DNA from 2 places in the Lactobacillus sp. B4007 genome. Region 1 is predicted to be linked to the other one. Evidence: riboswitches for the same ligand, from Rfam matches in the RefSeq annotation. Region 1 holds a riboswitch; the other holds the start of a gene.

Region 1 (3,424 bases):
CATTGGCGTGCCCCGGAAGATCTCAATGTAAACGGCTAAGAGCCAATTGACAATTTTTAAGAGCCATTTTTTACCCTGGCTGGTTGGAGTCGGAATAGTTCTGATGATACCGACAAACAGGCCGATAAAGAAGCCGGCGATGGTGCCCACTAAGGCTAAGAGCAGGGTCATGCCAATCCCGTTTAAAATCATGCCGCCGTACTGCTTCCACATTGAAACTAGCCACGGCTCGGACTTCCCGTTTTTACCCTTTTTCTTATCATCAGTTTTTGGCTGCTGCTTAATGGCCGTGGTCATTAACTTTGTTCGCTGGGAATTTGGAATTGTACCTAAAACGTGGTTGACTTCTTTTAGCAGCTGCTTGTTTGGCTTAGCAATTCCGATAGCAGTAGTTGAATCTTCCTTGGAAACCTTGAACCCGGCCATTTCGCTAATTGGAATCGCCTTAATGTCAGGATCAACCATCTTAAAGGAAGTTGATTCGGTATCTTCGGCAACGTAGCCATCAATCGTTCCTGAAATTAAACTTTGGCGCATTGCCGCAAAGTCGCGCATTGCTGGTTGTCTTTTAGCGCCCTTTAATTGCTTAATCAAAGCATAATGTGAAGTACCTTGTTGGGCGGTTAATTTTGCACCCTTAAAATCATTTAATGTTTTAGCGTTAGCGTATTTGCTATTAATCTTGGTGATAACAACAAAAGTGCTGTTTCTGTAAGCATTGGAGAAATTTATTGCCTTGGCCCGTTCAGCCGTTGGGCTCATCCCAGCAATAATTAGGTCGGCCTTGCCACTAGTTAAAGCTGGCAGCAGTCCATCCCACTCAGTTTTGACAACTACGACTTTGCGGTGCAGCTGTTTACCAATAATTTTGGCAATCTTCACATCGTAACCGTTGGCGTATTCGTTTGACCCCTCGATCGGAACAGCACCATTAGCGTTAGTAGTTTGGGTCCAATTGTATGGTTGGTAATTGGCCTCCATAGCTACTTTGAGTTCACCGCTATTACTTTTTGCTTCAACTTGAGAAAAGTCGAAGTTGCTGCCGATAATGAAACTGAGCAGCACAGAAAGCAGAACGGTAATCCACTTATTTCTTGACTTCATTTTGAAAACCTCCGAAAATCTTGTTTCAAATAAAGCCAATACAATAAAAAGCGTAAACAAAAACCTCGTTGCTCTTCAAAACAACGAGGTTATAATTAATCATCTTTAGACAAATCATATAGCGCTCCCTGGGAATTAACCAGGACAGTCTGCAAGATATTCTCTTTGCAGCCCAACAAAAACATCAAAACGAAAATCTTTTTGTTTCGGCGACAATTCTTACGTTATCTTTCTTTGTGTTCGTTCACTCAAGATAATTTTGTAATGGTCGCGACCTCTATTGCATTGGAAATTATTTAACTTATGAAAAATAATAGGCTAAAAACAAAGGCTTGTCAATCTTTTCATTTAAAGATTATTTTATCATTATCTCATTTCCAACCATGATCTGAGCGATAGTCACGCTTTTTCATGCGGGAAACATATGGATTTCCAGCCACATAAAAGCGCAATTTTTTGTTAGCCCATTCGCGTTCCGATTGGTTGACACCAATGCGTGGACTAGTTGCGATTTTCTGGGCATTTTTGCGGTGACGATCGTTTAAGTCAATAGTAAAAGGGGAATCACTAAGAAAATGTAAATCCCATTTTTTATCATGAATACCAAATGCCTGCATCATTTTTGCCGGTCCGCTGGTTAAAGCAATGCCACTTTTACCTGAGCGGTTGGCAATCATCTGTTCAAGACCCCAAGCAGGTTCAATTGCTCTAATTAAAACGCCTTGCGGTTCATCTTTTTGTCTGGTTGCTACGTCAAAAAAGAAATATTGTCGCTGAGCATAAATATAGATTGTTCCACCGGGGCCATATAGTCCTTCATTTGCCGGACTGCGATGACCGCCATATGAATGTGCCGCACGATCTTTAACACCCAAATAAGCTTCGGTTTCGACAATATAGCCGCCAAGTACCTGGTTATTGCTGCGGTAAGTTAATGGCCGGCCGATTAAGTCAGCACTGATGGTTTCGGTTGATTGATTAGTAAAATAAGTTGTGTAATTCATTTTTTCCTAAAGTAGTACACTAATAATAATTGAGGTGAATGTAATGACAAAAATAAAGCTAGTCCGTGTATATGCTCAAGATCAGCCGGAGGGCTACCGCATTTTGGTAGACCGTTTGTGGCCAAGAGGCAAGAGTAAAAGTGTGTTGCACCTTGATTATTGGGCAAAAGAAATTGGACCGACAACTGCTTTGCGTAAATGGTTCAATCATGATGATAATAAATTTTCTGAGTTTAGGCAAAAGTACCTGGTAGAATTGGCGGAAAATCCGGCAGGGGCCGAGTTTGTTAAAACTGTTGAAAACAAGCTGCAAGAACAGGATGTTTTATTTTTATACGGAGCAAAGGACCCACTGCATAATCAAGCTGTGATTTTAAAAGAATACGTTGAAGGGCAAATAGTTAATTTGCACAAGTAGACAATGAAGTAATAACAGCCTTGTTTTACTTAAAAAAGCCAATAAAAAAGTTAAGCCCATTAAAGCAGCTTAACTTTTTTATCTTGTAGTTTTGCCCTTAGCAAATTTATAGCTTGCGGCCGTGCTTTTTAATCCGGATAAAGTGAAACGCAATTGTTAACAGCAAGACGCCAAAAACGATTATTGCAAAGACGGTATTAGGTAATTCATAGTGCAGAGGTGGCAATGAAACCAGCAGTTTTAGAGCAATAATCCCAATAAGAACATATGCCATTGGCTGCAATTCTGGGATAATATCCATTAATTTGATGATAATCTCAGCTACACCTCGCATGCATAAGATCCCAATCATGCCACCAATTAAAACGACGACCGGATTACTGGAGACGGCTAAGGCTGCTAGAACCGAATCAATTGAAAAGACGATATCCATCGCTTCAATTGAAATAACTGTCCGCCAAAATAGGGATAGGAAATGTTTGCCTTTTTTTGGGCGATGACTAGCAATTTTGGCTTCTTCAGCCTTTTCTTCGGCTGCGGCTTTTTGTGGATGGTGCTGATCATAAAAATACTTAATGGCGAGGTAGAAAAGATAGAGACTACCAGCCAATTTGATTTCCCAAAAATTAATTAAGTATGTACCAATTCCAATTACAATGAAACGGAAAATGTAGGCACCCCACATGCCGTAAAATAATGATTTTTCTTGTTGCTTCTTATCTGGCAAAACCTTAGTTTGTGCTGCCAAAACAACGGCATTATCAACGGAAAGCAGACATTCCATGAGAATTAAGGTTAAAATAATTAGCCAGTCTTTACCGCTAGTTAAAACATGCAGCCAGTTATTAGCGCTAAAGAATGGGGCATACAATTTTAAAATTGCCATTTAAAAGTTCTC
Region 2 (3,424 bases), on a different contig from region 1:
GAACGGCCGAATTGCGGCTACAATTTTCTACTTGATAATCATTGATCTTAGCTGCATTGGTTCTTAAAAACGGCACTAAATCCGCCCAGTCACCGAAAACCACCCCAACATGATCATTTACAAAGGGTCTTACTTCTACTGGCCAGTCTAATTTTGCCAGGTCACCTTTTACATAAACCTTAACTGGCGTTTTCTTGGGTGCATTGGCAATAAAATCAATTATTTCTGTCGCTGACATATTTTTCATTTGAATTCCTCACTATTCTTGATAAAAACGATCATGACTGACTAAATCTTCATTGGTTTCACGTGTAACAACTTCTTGTGCGTGACCATTTTCTGCAAACACAACAGCTGGCCGAGGCACCCGGTTATAGTTCGATGCCATGCTGTAACCATAAGCACCAGTTGCTAGCATTGCAATTACATCACCTGCTTTGGTCGCTGGCAGCGGAAGTTTTTTGATTAACAAGTCCCCTGATTCACAATAGCGCCCAGCCAAGTGGACTGTTTCGCTAGGTTGAGCAGCGGGATCACGGGCAAGAAGTGCTTCATAATCAGCTTGGTAAAGAGCCGGCCTAATATTGTCACCCATACCGCCATCTACTGCTACATAGGGCATTAATCCGGGAACATCTTTACGTGCGCCAATCGTATACAAACTGTAGCCCGCGGTACCGACGATTGAGCGACCAGGTTCAACCCAAACAGCTGGAACTTTCAGTTGATATTCTTCAGCTAACTGGCGAAGAGTTGTCACAATCTGTTCAACAAAAGTTCCTAAAGCCAATACTTGGTCTTGGGCGGTATAACGAATACCAAAGCCGCCCCCAAGATTTAAGATTTGGGGCTGATAATCATATTTTTTGGCCCATTCACGGACAAGTTGCATTAGTTTTTTAACTTCAAGCTTAAAGCCAGTCGTTTCTAAAATCTGTGAACCAATATGTGCATGAAGACCAATTAAAGTCATCTGTTCACTAGCCTGTACTTGTAAAAAAGCCTGCTCGGCTTGCCCAGATTTGACGTCAAAGCCAAACTTACTGTCTTCTTGACCGGTCTGATCATATTCATGAGTATGTGCCGTAACGCCGGGGGTAATTCTTAACATGACCTGAATATGACTTTTAGTATCAGCAAGAACTTCCTCAAGAAGTTTAATTTCATGAAAGTTATCCAGAATAATTACGCCAACATGATTTTGCACCGCCATTAAAAGTTCTGCCCTAGTTTTGTTATTCCCGTGAAAACTGATTTTGCTACTTGGAAAGCCAGCTTTAAGGGCGGTAAACAATTCACCGCCTGAAACGACATCAATATGGCCGTGTTCTTGATTGACCACCTGATACATCGCAATGGTGGCAAAAGCTTTACTAGCGTAACTGATTGCATAATCGATGTGCTGTTTGGTAAAGGCTTGCTGCAAAGCCCGAAACTGTTGCCGAATTTGAGTAACATCGTAAACTACAACCGGCGTGCCGTATTCACGGGCTAAATCTAGTGCATCAACTCCACCGATCGTTAAGTGTCCTTGATCATTAGTCTCGTAATAATCATCTGCTGGCATCTGGTAACCCTCCGTTTTCTTGAATAAAAAAGGACTCTTTTGTGTGCGCTTAGCATACAAAAGAGTCCTTCAAAAAATTAAAATTAATTATTATCTGGTTCAATTTTGACGAGCGCTCCGCAAATTATTAACTTGCGACAGTCCGTAATCTATTAAATTACGTCCCAGCCAATTAATTACCGCAATAATTAACGCTTCGGCAACCGCCCCTTTCACTGGTTTCTTAGTTTTTGCAGAAACTCCACCAGCTACTCTTGTTGGTCGCGACCTCTTCGATTAATAAAAATCTTATTATTAATCATAGCCGATGTCAACATTTTTTCATAAATAATTCACTTGCCCAATTTAAGTACGCGCTAAATCGCCTTTTCGGTTGCAGATTAAAATTAAAATGTTAAAATGCGTTACTATCAAACTTAAAATAATTTAATCAAGCAGGTGATCGAGAATGAAAGTTGTTAAATTTGGTGGTAGTTCTCTGGCAAACGGAGAACAGTTTCAAAAAGTGCTTAATATTATAAATGCTGATCCAACCAGAAAAGTAATTGTTACTTCAGCACCTGGAAAAAGATTTGAGCAGGATACCAAGGTGACTGACTTATTAATTGACTATGCTAAAAAAACGATCAAGCACCAAGACTGTGCCGCAATCGTTCAACAAATTTGGGCTAGATATAGCGAAATTGCACAATTTTTTGCCTTAAATCCGGACACAATTGCACCTTTACACCAGGAATTGTGCGACTTACCCACAATTTCGTATCCAGACAATGATTTTCTCATGGCTGCATTTAAAGCCCACGGTGAAAAGCTTAACGCTCAGCTGTTAGCCCTTCTTTTACAACAAAAAAATTTTCCGGCGCGCTTTCTCGATCCCCAAGAAGCCGGCTTTTTAGTCAGCAATGTCGCTAATGATGCTCAAGTTCTGGAAGAAACCTACCAAAATCTCTCTCGCTGGCGCGACATACCTGAAATTCTTGTTGTTCCGGGATTTTACGGTGTTACCCCAACTGGCAGCATTGCGACCTTTTCACGGGGTGGTTCAGATATCACCGGCGCAATTTGGGCCCGCGGAACTGCGGCCGACTTGTACGAGAATTTTACTGATGTTAATGCCATTTATGCTGCTGATCCAAGAATTGTGACCAAGCCGCACCCAATCAAAATCATGACCTACCGAGAATTACGGGAATTATCTTATGCCGGGTTTTCGGTTTTCCATGATGAGGCACTAATTCCAGCGATTCAAGGTCAGGTATATATCAACGTGAAAAATACTAACCACCCTGAGCTTCCGGGTACGCTAATTGTTCCCGAAAAGAATTTTCATCCCAAAAATATTATTACCGGTGTCGCAAGCTCCAATCACTTTGCCGCTTTATACTTACATCGATATTTACTTAATAAAGAAACTGGTTTTACGTTAAAATTACTAAAAATATTTTACCAGTTTAATATCTCATATGAACATATGCCATCTGGAATTGACGATTTAACCGTTATTTTTGACAAACGCCAGTTTACTGAAAAACTGCGCCAACAAATGTGTGCCGAAATTAAGCGAGTTCTCCAGCCTGATCAATTAGAATGGATTGATGATTATGCCATCATCATGGTTGTCGGCGAAGGCATGCGTAACAAAATCGGTGCCATGCAAAACATCACTACCCCACTGGCCCAAAGGCACGTTGCAATTCATATGATTAATCAGGGGGCTTCCCGTATTTCAATAATGCTGGGAACTAAAAAAGAGGATGCGGCTGCCGCCGTTACCCAGATTTACCACCAATTTTTCAAATAATTTTCAAGGGAGTTCAAACAAATGGTTTACATGCAAAAAGTTCATGGTTCGCAGAA

What was found. Region 1 has a riboswitch for lysine ahead of J3U54_RS07230 (ABC transporter substrate-binding protein/permease). Riboswitches for the same ligand answer to the same signal wherever they lie in the genome.
Region 2: another riboswitch for lysine. It lies ahead of lysA (diaminopimelate decarboxylase); the one in region 1 lies ahead of J3U54_RS07230 (ABC transporter substrate-binding protein/permease).

Annotation. Positions count from the first base shown of each region.
Region 1 covers NZ_JAFNPA010000004.1:70,998-74,421, forward strand. Annotated here, with positions in the region: gene J3U54_RS07230 (ABC transporter substrate-binding protein/permease) at 1-1,104, opposite strand, end outside; lysine riboswitch at 1,216-1,392, opposite strand; gene J3U54_RS07235 (DNA-3-methyladenine glycosylase) at 1,476-2,108, opposite strand; gene J3U54_RS07240 (DUF488 domain-containing protein) at 2,152-2,526, shown strand; gene J3U54_RS07245 (TerC family protein) at 2,633-3,412, opposite strand.
Region 2 covers NZ_JAFNPA010000001.1:517,689-521,112, forward strand. Annotated here, with positions in the region: gene dapD (2,3,4,5-tetrahydropyridine-2,6-dicarboxylate N-acetyltransferase) at 1-247, opposite strand, end outside; gene lysA (diaminopimelate decarboxylase) at 260-1,567, opposite strand; lysine riboswitch at 1,671-1,848, opposite strand; gene J3U54_RS02480 (aspartate kinase) at 2,016-3,368, shown strand; gene dapF (diaminopimelate epimerase) at 3,390-3,424, shown strand, end outside.